DNA from 3 places in the Carnobacterium funditum DSM 5970 genome. Region 2 is predicted to be linked to each of the others. Evidence: predicted binding sites of a transcription regulator. Region 2 holds the regulator's gene; each other region holds the start of a gene.
The links. The regulator NrdR, encoded in region 2, represses ribonucleotide reductase genes. The targets are predictions, from matches to a motif close to ACACNATATATNGTGT.
Positions count from the first base shown of each region.

Region 1 (4,559 bases), 520 kb from region 2:
TCTTTTTTATTTTCATATCAGGATTTAACTCAAAATAAGAGCATAATTCTTTTGCTCGATTAATGTTTTTTAACCCTTTCATTTCGCTAATAAATCGGATGAATTCTAGTCCATTCATATTATTCATAAATACAGGTTCTCCTGGTAAATACCCAATATGCTTTTGAATACTCATCGCCTCTGTCTTAGGATCTTTTCCCAGTATTTTACAAGAGCCTTTATCTGGCGTAGAAAATCCCATCAGTTGTCGAATAGCCGTTGTTTTACCAGCACCATTTGGTCCTAAGAAACCTAAAACTTCTCCCTTTTTCAAATCAAAAGTTAAATCAAATACTCCACGATTACTTCCATAATCAACTGTCAGTTGGTTTACTTCAATAATATTCATAACATTTACTTGCCCCTTATCTATAAGAATACATTTTGTGATTCCATTAACTCTGTTAAAACGCTGGTAATTCATATTATGAATAATTGATTCTCTTGTTTGTATAAAATGGTTAACCCTCTTTTATAAAACGTACTTTTTATTTTTTCACTAGCGAACACAACTGTGCGTGTTTTATGTAAATCAATCTATATACTTTTCGAATAAATCGGAATCATTTATAATCGCTATTTTATCCTCTTTGACTGGCGAACATTTCTTATTCAATCATACTATCATAATTCAAATTAAATTTATATTCTATTTTTTCTTCTATAACAAAGGATGCATTTTTTTGTATTTATCTTTAGTCTTCCTTATGGTACCATGATTCTTTGTAAATGAACTCTAATACTAATAATGATATGCTTTTTAAAAGAAGGAAGGTATTTATGCAAAATTATAAAAATGACTGGTTTGGTAATATCAGAGGTGATATTTTAGCTGGAGTTGTTGTCTGTTTAGCTTTATTCCCTGAAGTTATTGGCTTTATGTTAGTTGCAGGTGTAGAGCCAATTGTTGGTGTCTATGCAACCTTTTTTATTACAGCTATTGCTGCGTTCTTCGGAGGAAGAACAGGGTTGATTTCTGCAGCTGCTGGTTCCGTTGCTTTAGTACTCGCAAATTTGGTTGCAGAACACGGGGTTAACTATCTTTTCGCTGCAACAATTTTAGCTGGACTTATACAAGTAGTTTTAGGCCTATTTAAAGTAGGTATTTTGATGCGGTATATCCCAAAACCTGTTATGCTTGGATTTGTAAATGGTTTAGGTATTATGATGTTTCTATCTCAATTAGACCATTTTAAAGGATCGACAGTTTTAATCCTATTGGGGGTTATTGGAGTTGCTATTATTTTTCTAGCACCCAAATTGACAAAAAGGATTCCCGCACCTATTATTTCAATCGTAGTCATTACGACACTAGTATTAAGTTTAAACTTAGATGTTCAACTGTTGGGTGACCTAGGAAAAATCTCTAGCGAATTACCTCGTTTTGGAATTCCAAAAGTCCCCATGAACTTAGAAACGCTAATAATTATTTTCCCAACTTCTCTTTCAGTTGCTATTGTTGGATTAGTTGAATCTTTATTAACTGCTCAATTAGTCGATGAGTTAACAAAAACACCAAGTGATAAGAATCGCGAATCCTTAAGTCAGGGTTTAGGGAATCTAGCTTCGGGATTTTTTGGCGGAATTGCTGGTTGTGGAATGATCGGTCAAACTATTATTAACACTAGTTATGGTGGAATCGGTCGTTTAGCAACTTTCTTATCTGGTTTCTTTATGTTGATGTCTGTCGTCTTATTCAATAAAATAGTCATCCAAATCCCGATTATTGCCTTGGCGGCTGTGATGGTCGTTGTAGCTTACGAAACTGTTGATTGGAGATCCGTTAAACGATTAACTATCATGCCTAAAAATGAGAGTTTTGTCATGATTATAACTATCGCTATTGTATTGGTTACACACAATCTAGCGTATGGAGTAGTCGCAGGAACTTTAATCAGTGCTATTTTTGCTGCATTTAAAATGACACATATCAGTATAGAAAAAGGTACGGATAACGACGACTATCATTACAAAGCTCACGGTCATCTTTACTTTGCATCAGCTGAAAAATTTACAGATTTTTTCATGAATGATTTTAATCATGAAGGAGAGTTAATTATTGATGTTAGTGCAATGACCTTATGGGATTCCACAGCCGTTGAAGCAATTGATAAATTAATCAGTAAACATAAAGTAACCGGAACTAGTGTAACACTTACCAATGCTAACAAACAAAGTGACGAACTCTTGAAAAAAATATCATCTCACCCCACTAAATAATTATAAAAGCTAATTATAAAAGGACAGAATACTGTAACGATAATCAAAAATTAGATTTCTAAAACCAATTTGGATTATCAGCTCATAACTTCTGGCCTTTTTTCCTCATGAATTTAACTACTCATCTCATTGATAATAGAGAAATAATTTTCAATCTTTTTTTGTTCCTTAAATCCCTTAAACCATCTGTTTTCTCAACAGTTTTCAAATAAATCATAAAAAAAAAGAAACATCAACAGTGATTATACACTATATGTAGTGTATAATCACATATGAAAAGCAATATATAGTGTTTTTAACCAGAAATAATCTAGGAGTGATTAAAATGATGACCAATGTTTCTAAAGATGAAAAAGTAAATACAAAACGATTAAATGAGGATATCCACCTTTTCCCTCAAGTTCACCCAATTACAGAGCAGATGACTTTAACTTATACAGGAGTCTCACGTCTTGTTATGTTAGATCGCTATTCTTTTAAAGATAGTTCCAAAGACACTCTTTCTGTAGGAGACTTAGTTGTTTTAACTGTCAAAAATGATCCTAGTTACCCGACTCGCGGAACAGGATTCATAAAAGAAATTGATTATGAAAATCATACGGCTCAAATTACAATAGAAGAAGAATACCGTGGGGCTATTGAACAAAATTCAGGCATAGTCACTCGCGATTTAGACTCTATTGAAAAACCATTAGAAATTTATTACGAACAAATCGCAAAACGAAATGCAACAGGTTTATCAGCAGTTGAACCCGGAGAAAAGCAAAAAGAAAGTTCTTACCAACTTTTTTATAATGAATTAATGAATTTAAATTTTATTCCTGCCGGTCGAGTTTTATATGGTGCCGGTTCGGATACCGAGGTAACCTATTTTAATTGTTATGTTATGCCTTTTATTCCTGATTCACGTGGTGGCATTTCGGATCACCGCAAAAAAATTATGGAAATCATGAGTCGCGGAGGCGGAGTTGGCACAAATGGTTCTACATTACGCCCTCGTAATACATTGGTTCGAGGTGTAAATGGCAAATCTTCAGGTTCGGTTTCTTGGTTAAATGATATTGCTCAACTGACTCATCTAGTTGAACAAGGTGGCAGCCGCCGTGGTGCTCAAATGATTATGTTGACCGATTGGCATCCCGATATCATTGAGTTTATTATTTCTAAAATGCAAAACCCACGGATACTTCGTTATTTAATTGAACATACAACAGATGCTCAAATCAAGAAAATGGCTTCTGAAAAACTAAAATTTACGCCTTTCACTGAACGTGAATCTGCAATGTACCAAAATATCTTGAATTATAAAAACATCCCTGGTACCGGTGGTTTTGATGCAGCTTCCTTACAAGAAATTGAAAATAAAATCAAAACTGGCGGAACTTATGGTGTTCATGATCCCGACTTTTTATCAGGTGCCAATATTTCTATTTGCTTAACAGATGACTTCATGCAAGCGGTCGATAATGATGAAGATTATGCCTTGCGCTTTCCTGCTGTTGAATCTTATAATCAAACAGAAATGGCAAATTATGATACTCATTGGACAGAGGTTGGGGATGTTCGTGAGTGGGAAGCTAGCGGTCATGCTGTTAGGACTTATCGAACAATCAAAGCACGAGAACTTTGGAAGCTGATTAACATTTGTGCAACTTATTCTGCTGAACCTGGTATCTTCTTTATCGATAATGCTAACGAAATGACAAATGCAAAAGCTTATGGCCAAAAAGTAGTCGCAACGAATCCATGCGGAGAACAGCCATTGGCTCCCTATTCTGTTTGTAATTTAGCTGCCATTAATTTAGCTGAAATGGTAAATAAAGATAGCGGTGCAATCAACTTTAATAAATTAAAACAAACTATTAAAACTGGTGTACGAATGCAAGACAATGTCATTGATGCTACTCCTTATTTTTTAGAAGAGAACGAAAAGCAAGCGTTAGGCGAACGTCGTGTTGGTCTTGGCATTATGGGATTAGCTGATTTACTCATTTACGCTGGCAAAGAATACGGTTCTACTGCTGGAAATAAGTTAGTTAATCAACTATTCGAAACTATTGCTGTTACAGCTTACGAAATGTCCATTGAATTAGCCAAAGAGAAAGGAAGTTTTCCCTTCTTGATTGGTAAAACAAATGAAGAAACCGCTCAATTACGTGAAAACTTCATTAATACCGGTTATATGAAAAAAATGCCCGAATCTATTCGTCAAGCTATTTTAACCTATGGTATCCGTAACTCTCATTTGCTTACAGTTGCTCCAACAGGGTCAACTGGTACGATGGTTGGAGTATCAACCG
Region 1 is NZ_JQLL01000001.1:1,405,982-1,410,540, forward strand. It holds gene BR44_RS06540 (ABC transporter ATP-binding protein) at 1-388, opposite strand, end outside; gene BR44_RS06545 (SulP family inorganic anion transporter) at 820-2,259, shown strand; gene BR44_RS06550 (vitamin B12-dependent ribonucleotide reductase) at 2,588-4,559, shown strand, end outside.
Region 1: a site for NrdR is predicted at 2,506-2,521, ahead of BR44_RS06550 (vitamin B12-dependent ribonucleotide reductase). Genes of this name have one in related genera too.

Region 2 (4,559 bases):
TGATACTTACTTTATTAAGTATCCAGGTGTAAAAATTTATATGGAAGACATCGTTCGTGAAGCTAAAGAAAAAGGATATGTTGAAACATTATTTCATAGAAGACGTTACTTGCCCGATATAAATTCGCGCAATTTCAATTTACGCTCGTTTGCAGAAAGAACGGCTATGAATACACCTATTCAAGGAAGTGCTGCTGATATTATTAAAGTAGCTATGATTGAAATGGAAAAACGTCTAAGAACTGAAGGGCTAAAGGCAACCATGTTGCTACAAGTTCATGATGAACTAATTTTTGAAGCGCCAGAATCTGAGATTCCTTTTCTTGAAAAATTAGTTGCTGAGGTAATGGAAAATGCCGTTGCTTTAAATGTGCCTTTAAAAGTAGATAGCAGTAGCGGAGATAGTTGGTATGAATCAAAATAAGAAATATACATTAGAAAGAAGAGGTTGAAGAGATTGCCAGAGTTACCAGAAGTAGAAACAGTTAGACAAGGTTTATTGAAGCTTGTTCAAGGAAGCACAGTTACAGGAGTAGACATTTACTGGGAACGAATTATTTCTGGAGACATTCATAGTGAAGAATTTTCTTCTCAATTAATAGGCAATCGTCTATTAAATATTGATAGAAGAGGAAAATATTTAATATTTAATTTTGACCATTGGAACATGGTTTCTCATTTGAGAATGGAAGGTAAATATGAAGTCTCTAATACAAATGAACCACTAAAAAAACACACTCATGTCGTGTTTCATTTGTCAGATGGTCGTGATTTGCGCTATTTAGATGTTCGTAAATTTGGGAGGATGACTTTAGTCCCAAAAGGTGAAGAATTTAACGTAACAGGTTTGAAAACAATTGGACCTGAACCGATTCCTGAAACATTCAATTTAACTGTTTTCAATAAAACATTGAAACAAAAAAGTAGAGCAATAAAACCTCTTTTATTAGAACAAAAAATTGTTGCTGGGTTAGGGAATATCTATGTAGATGAGGCTTTATTTAAAGCTAAAATCCATCCTCTTAGACCGGCTAATTCATTGAAATCTAAAGAAGTAGAACAACTGCATCAAGCAATCATTGATGTTCTTAGAAAAGCAGTACTAGCGGGTGGAACGACTATTAGGACCTACAAAAATGCTCTGGGGGAAGCAGGGAATTTTCAAGTGGAATTGTATGTTTACGGCAAAACAAGTGAACCCTGTGTAAATTGTGGTGCTCCGATACAAAAAATAAAAGTAGCTCAAAGAGGCACTCACATTTGTGTAAACTGCCAAAAGCTAACTAAAAAGAATAGTTTGCCTCGATCTTAAAGAAAGGGAGTCTTTTATGACTGTTATTCTAGGTTTAACAGGAGGGATAGCGACAGGGAAATCCACAGTAAGCAATTATTTTAAAGAACTGGGTATTCCTATTATAGATGCAGACATTGGTTCAAGAATAATAGTTGAGCCAGGAACTGATGGGCTGAAAAATATTGTGACATACTTTGGGGATAAGATTCTTAAGTCGGATGGTACTTTGGATAGAAAAAGATTAGGTGATATTGTGTTTAATGACAAAGCACAATTAAGTGAATTGAACTCTATTTTGGAAGAATATATACGCAGATGGATTACTGAACAAATTGCTGATTACCTTAAACTAAATCTACCGTTGATTGTTTTAGATATTCCATTATTATATGAAAAAGATTATTTATCAGTAGTTGACTTAGTAATGGTAGTTGCAACGACAAAAGAAGTACAGTTAAAACGATTAATGGAACGTGATAAGCTAACTGAAAAGGCAGCTGAAATGAGAATCTCTACGCAACTGCCCATGAAGATTAAAATTAAAAGAGCAGACGTAGTCATAGATAATAATGGTACAAAAAATGAAACGCAAAAACAAGTTCGCTATTGGTTAAAAAAATTAACCTAATCGAACAAGTATAAGAAAAGAAAGAGTGGACAGCGTAACTTGTTCATTCTTTTTATTTTCTGCGAATAGATTATGAAAGAAACACTACATGTTTCTTGTATTTAACCTCTTTACGAGCTGTGTTATAATAAAACTATAATAAATCGAATAATAATTTTTTAAAGAAAATTATAAAAAAGGATGATGAATAGTGCAATGTCCTCACTGTCAAAATAATGGTTCCAGAGTTGTCGATAGTCGTCCTGCAGATGATGGGCGGGCTATTCGTAGAAGAAGAGAATGTGAAGCGTGTAGTTTCCGGTTTACGACTTTCGAAAGAGTAGAACAAGCGCCATTACTCGTTATCAAAAAAAATGGAACAAGAGAAGAATTTAACCGTGGAAAAATATTACGAGGTATTATTCGTTCGTGTGAAAAGCGTCCGGTCGCAATAGAACAAGTAGAAAAAATAGTAGATGAAGTAGAAAATAAAGTTAGGAGTTTGGGAGAGAATGAAATTTCTTCAGCCATAATTGGCGAGTATATTATGGAAAAATTAGTTGAAATTGATGATGTAGCTTACATTCGCTTTGCAAGTGTTTATCGCCAATTTAAAGACATGAGTGTCTTTTTAACTGAGTTACAAGAACTTGAAAAAAAGAAATCTAAGAAAAAATCTGGCGAGCATTAAAAGAATTAGAAAGGTGTGAAGGCATTTGAACTATCCATGGAAAAATATGAGTCCAAAAGATGGATTCATGGTCCGACAAAATGCCCAACTTTCGGATATAGACCAAAAAGTTCTTACATTTTTATACCAACCTTTAATTGGCTCTAATGCATATAGTCTTTATATGACATTATGGACAGAAGTTGGAGAGGAAACATATTGGAGTAACGGTATTCTACACTCTGAATTATTAACATTATTAAATATTGGAATTCCTGAATTATATCAAGCAAGAATTAAACTAGAAGCGATTGGACTATTAAAAAGTTACCTCAAGAGTTCACAATCAGACAAAGTATACATCTATGAGTTGCTTGCACCTCAATCGAGTGCAACCTTCTTTAGAGATGACTTATTAAGTCTCCTTCTTTTCGAAACTGTTGGTGAACGTAAGTTTAAAGTCTTAAGAAGTCGTTTTATAATTTCTTCATTTGACAAAGAAAAATACGAAGAAATTACAAAATCATTTTTAGACGTTTACCATTTTGATGCTAATTTATTAAAGCAAGAGGAAAAATTGTTAAAAGAATCTGTAGAATTGATAGGGGAAAATCCGGCTAAAGGTCCAACCGTTGACGCTCAAACATTTGATTTTAAATTTTTTTATACAGGGCTTAACAAGCACTATGTTAATCGATCAGCTATTACAAAAGAGTTGGAATCTACCATGCTAGTTTTGCACACAATGTATGGTATTAATGAATTGGATATGCAACAGTATATTTTAGAAGCTAGTGATATTGATACAGGTAATATTGATGAGCGTAAATTTAAAAGTATCGTCTATCGTCATTACCATGATGATAAGCAAGAAAAGGTCAAGCTAGAAGATGTAGTTGAAAAAGATATACAGGCTAATCAAAATCAAAACAAAAATCGCAAAGGCTATCTACGACAACAAGGTTTAACAGATAACGAAATAAATTTAATTGAGGCAAGTGAAGAAATTAGTCCCTATGATTTTATGACTTCTATAAAAGAACAAAAGGGCGGTTACGTAACAAAAAATGAAGAGTGGACTTTACAAGAAATACTTAGTAAAGCTAATCTACCATCAGCGGTTATTAATATATTGATTCATTATATATTGGTAATTAGAGATAATCCGATTTTTGAAAAAGCCTTAGCGTATAAAATTTCAAATGATTGGGCTCAAAATAAGGTTGTATCTCCTGAAATGGCTCTTCAAAAAGTAAAAACGATGTATCAGGATAATGCTGAAAAAAAACAACAATCACAAAAAAAACAGTATTCAAATACTGCATCATCCAATTACGGAAAAAACAATAAAATAAGAACAGAAACACTACCAGAATGGGCTAAAGATGGTAGTGTAGCGAAGACTGAAAAACCAATGAGTGAAACTGAAAAACAAGCTTTTATGGATAGATTGAAAAAAATTCAAAGCTTTGGAAAAGAAGGTGACTAATATATGGAAGATATGGGTAAAAGTCTGACAAAGATGTTGAAGGATCGAAATCTGTCTGAACAATATGAAAAACTTATTCAAGAAGTTTTAAATGACTCAGATGTTCAGTATTTTATTAAACAAAATGAAGAAGTACTAACTCAAGAATCGATAATGAAGAGTTATGCAAAGCTGTATGAGTTCGTTAATGAAAAGAAAAAATATCAAGAAAAAATAGGAATGATGGCTCCAGGGTATAAACCGCAACTGATTATGAACTATCATTTTATAGATGTTTCATATATTCCTACAGCTGAACTAATCGCTAAGCAAAAAGAACAAGCGATTAAGAGCCGTATTCATTCAATGGATATGCCTAAAGATGTTAGAACAGCAACATTTGAACAATTTCATATAACGGACATGCGTGCAAAAGCAATTAATGCTGCCTATGACTTCATTGGGGATTATTTAGAAAATCCTAAAGGCTTCCATCAGGGACTCTACTTATATGGAGCAT
Region 2 is NZ_JQLL01000001.1:887,317-891,875, reverse strand. It holds gene polA (DNA polymerase I) at 1-424, shown strand, start outside; gene mutM (DNA-formamidopyrimidine glycosylase) at 458-1,312, shown strand; gene coaE (dephospho-CoA kinase) at 1,329-1,922, shown strand; gene nrdR (transcriptional regulator NrdR) at 2,113-2,592, shown strand; gene BR44_RS04065 (replication initiation and membrane attachment family protein) at 2,618-4,060, shown strand; gene dnaI (primosomal protein DnaI) at 4,064-4,559, shown strand, end outside.

Region 3 (4,559 bases), 320 kb from region 2:
ACGTTCTTCAATCAGACGAGTGATTGGGTGTAAACTTGCTGAGGTTTCATTCACATAACTAATTGATCCTGTTGGAGCCACAGCTAAACGATTTTGATGATACAAACCATCAGTCATGATAGTATTTTTAAGATTTAGCCAATCTTCTTTTGTCGGAATAGATAAGTTTTTAAATAAACTTTCAACTTTTTCACTATCAAATGTGTGATCATTTTTAATATATTTATCAAAATACTCCCCAGTTGCATAAGAGGACTTCTCAAAATTATGGAACGTTTTTTGACGTTCTCTTGCAATTCTATTACTAGATTGCAACGTATAATAGTTTAGCATCATAAAATAGACATCAGTAAATTCAACTGACTCAGGTGACCCATATTCTATTTGATTTAAAGCTAAGAACGTATGCAGCCCCATAGCACCAAGTCCGATAGTATGATACTTATCATTCCCATTTTTAACAGAAGGGACTGCAGCGATGCTAGATTGATCTGTTACCATCGTTAATGCACGAACCATCGCATCAACAGATTGACCAAAATTAGTCGTTTTCATTAAATTAACGATATTTGTAGAACCTAAATTACAACTAATGTCCGTTCCTAGTGTTTCATAAGTTTGATCATCATTAATTAGTGATGGTTCTTGAATCTGTAGGATTTCACTACATAAATTACTCATCGTAATGGTTCCATAAACTGGATTTTCTCGATTTGCTGTATCGATATTGACAATATAAGGATAGCCCGATTCTTGTTGTAACTTCGATATTTCATTTTCTAGTTCACGTGCACTAATTTTTGATTTACGTATTTCTTCGTTGTTCACCATATTTTCATACTCTTTTGTGATATCCACATAAGCAAATGGTCTGTTGTAAATACGCTCAACATCATATGGACTAAATAAGTACATTTGCTCATCATGAGCAGCTAGTTCGTAGAACTTATCCGGTACAACTAAGCCAAGTGATAATGTTTTAACTCGAATTTTTTCATCAGCATTTTCTTTTTTAGTCGATAAGAAAGAAACAATATCTGGATGAAACACATTTAAATATACTGCTCCAGCACCGTTACGTTGACCTAATTGGTTAGAATAACTAAAACTATCTTCTAATAACTTCATAACTGGTATAACACCACTTGAAGCATTTTCAATTTGTTTAATTGGATCTCCTGCAGCACGTAAGTTTGAAAGATTAACACCTACTCCTCCACCGATACGAGATAATTGCAATGCACTATTTATCACACGTCCGATGCTGTTCATATCATCTGTTGCTTGAACAAGGAAACAAGAAACTAATTCGCCACGTCTTTTACGCCCAGCATTTAAAAAAGTTGGTGTTGCTGGTTGATAACGTTGATTTATAATTTCGTCAGCAATTGTACGCGCAACTTCTTTATCTCCACCAGCTAGATATAAAGCATTGAAAACAATGCGATCTTCATAACGCTCTAAGAAGCGTTCTCCATCATTCGTTTTCAAAGCATATTGTGTATAAAATTTAAACGCAGACATAAATGAGCGGAAACGAAATTTACGACTATAAATATCTTCAAATAATTCTTTTACAAATGCACGCTCATATTGGTTTAAAAATTCTTCTTCAATATAATCTTCTTTTATCAAGTAATTTAATTTTTCATCTAATGTATAAAAGAAAACCGTATTAGGATTAACAAATTCCAAAAAGTAAGCTCGGACTGCTTCACGATCTTTATTTAATGGAATAGTTCCATTTACGGGGCGATTTAATTCATTGTTTAATTTAAAATACGTAACATCTTTTGGTTTGGTTGATAATACTGGTTTATCCAAGTTCTTTCACCGCTTTCTTTAATTTTCGAACATCTTCTTCATTTCCTTGAAACTCAAAAGCATGTAATAAAGGAACATCGTATTTTTTTGCTATATCTTTTGCTGTAAAAACAAATAATTTCCCGAAATTTAAATTTCCTCCACCAACTACACCTTTGAAATACGAAAGATTATCTCCTGTTTCAATAAAATCATTCATCATTTCAGTTGCTTCAATTTCATATGTCGGGACAACTACTATAAATGGCTCCTTAATAAAAATATAAGGATTCGTGGGAGTGATCTCCAACAAATCCATATCTAGCTTTTTAACAAACTTTCTAGTTTGTCCTGTTAAAGACATATAAACAATTTTCATACTAGTTGATCTAGAAGATCGGGACGAAAACCATTGAATGCTTCTTTACCTTCAACTGAGATAACTGGAACAGAAGTAAAGCCTAATTCTTTTACTTCTTCTAGTGCGACTTCCGATTCAAAAATATCTTTTATCGTGTAGTCCACACCTTTGTCATCTAAATATTTTTTAGTGAAGTTACACTGCATACAATTTGGTTTTGAATAAATGATTATTCTGTTATGAGCCATTATAATTACCCCTTTGAATTAAAATATTGGTATTGAAGTTACGCTTCTTGTAGCAGCTGTAACTCCTTTCTACTTCTAATATCTTACACAAAATTTAGTGGTTTTACAAACATAACATATACCATATATAGATAACACTTATATTCACAAGTTATTTTCACACTACATATAGTATTTCTTGTGAAATGGCAAGATACAATAAAACCAACTATCTACACTCTTTCGTCTCTAATTTTCTACCGAATTTCACAATAAGATAAAAAAGCATGCTTGTTTTATTTTTATATTTAATCGAGTAACACTTTTAAAATATGCTTTTTCACATGTTTCATAAATAACGAAAATAAAAATTTTTTATAGCTAAAAAATTACCATGTGAAAAAAATATATATGTATGCTATATATATGAAATAAAATAAAATAAAACAAATACAAAATAGTATTGACTTTTTATTCATTTTCCCATATAATAAATTCTGTTGTTAAGAAATGTCTCAGTAGCTCAGCTGGATAGAGCATTCGCCTTCTAAGCGAACGGTCGGGAGTTCGAACCTCTCCTGAGACGTAAATAGCATGAAAATTAAGTAACAAAAACATCAATGCAACAACATTTTTAGTATAAAATTAAATAATCAATTGCAAACTAGTTCGTAATTGATTTAGGTTAAAAAAAGCACTCACTTAATTGTGGGTGCTTTTTTTATAAAATCTTATATAGACTACTTATTACATATTTATGTATACTCAGATTATGTTTATACATAAATAATAGCCTACATAAAATCATGTAGGCTATCGTCAGACCATTAAATAAATTTATTACAGCATAAATCTATCTATTATTTAAAGTATATCGTAAATTTTGAGCAAATACACTGTATTTATACACCCTTAATATCTATTTATAGCCGTCTAGCCTCTTCTTAATGCTTCTACAGGATCTAATTTAGCTGCTTTATTTGCGGGCAGCAAACCTGCAAGAACACTAATAAGAACACTAACGAGAATTCCAGCTATTGCAAATGTAGGAGTCATATGAAGGACTGTTGTATCAAAGGTTCTTTCAATAAATACATTTCCAAAAAAAGAGAATCCTAAAGCAAATCCAACACCAAGTATTCCACTAAATAATCCAATTAAAAATGATTCAGAAACAAAAATTCTTCTGATATCTTTTTTACGACCACCAATAGCCTTGATAACACCAATTTCTTGAGTTCGTTCTACAACGCTGATATACAAAACAGTCAGTATCATGATTGCAGACACTAGTAAGGAAATTCCGGCTACCCCTGTCAGAATGTACGTAAAAATATCTAACATTTTGCTAAAGATATCGGTCAAGATATCTGCAGACGAACCTGCATAACCTAATTCTTTTACCTGATCCTTAATTTCTTTCGTAAATTCTTCAGACTCAGAAGTAAGATAAAGAACATTTGCATCTATCTCTTTATCTGCTTCTTTATTCAAATTTTTAAAGGTTTCCATAGTCATAAACACAGAATCAAAAATACCTGCCGGGCCTGCTGAATCTCCTGGATTAAAAATACCACTAATTGTATACGTACTTTCCAACGTATCCTCACCAGTATCAATCTTTACGTTAACTTCTTCCCCAATCATATCAGCTGCATTATCCTTTATACTTGTCGCAAGCCCTTCTGTAATTAACACTTCATTATTTTTAGGTAATTCTCCAAAAATAATATTAGAAGGCGTGATATCTGGCGATACTGTACCAAAATTCATATAAGTGTAACTTTCATTCTCGAACTCAATGGCATTTTTAGTAAAAGAGAATGAAGTGAATCCTTTTGTAACATTTTTTACATTGTCAATCTCTTGAAGTTCTTTAATATTTTCTTCTCCAAATGATACTTTACTTCCTGTACCTGGTGGGCCGGTGAATTCTACTTCTGTACTTTGGTTACCACCACTATTTTCTCCGGGTAAAGTAGGTACTTCTTCATTGGTTTTATTTTCTTTACCTTCTTTTTCTTCTCGTTCTTTTTTAGCCTCTTCAGACTCTGTTGCATCGGTCATCGAGGCTTCAATGACTAAAGGATTGACATTTTCATTCATCGTTTCTGTTAAGTAATCATTAACTCCTTTTCCTAAAGATAACATAAGGACGATACTCATAA
Region 3 is NZ_JQLL01000001.1:568,715-573,273, forward strand. It holds gene nrdE (class 1b ribonucleoside-diphosphate reductase subunit alpha) at 1-1,824, opposite strand, end outside; gene nrdI (class Ib ribonucleoside-diphosphate reductase assembly flavoprotein NrdI) at 1,817-2,182, opposite strand; gene nrdH (glutaredoxin-like protein NrdH) at 2,179-2,412, opposite strand; tRNA gene BR44_RS02510 (tRNA-Arg) at 2,904-2,977, shown strand; gene BR44_RS02515 (ABC transporter ATP-binding protein/permease) at 3,325-4,559, opposite strand, start outside.
Region 3: a site for NrdR is predicted at 2,572-2,587, ahead of nrdH (glutaredoxin-like protein NrdH). Genes of this name have one in related genera too.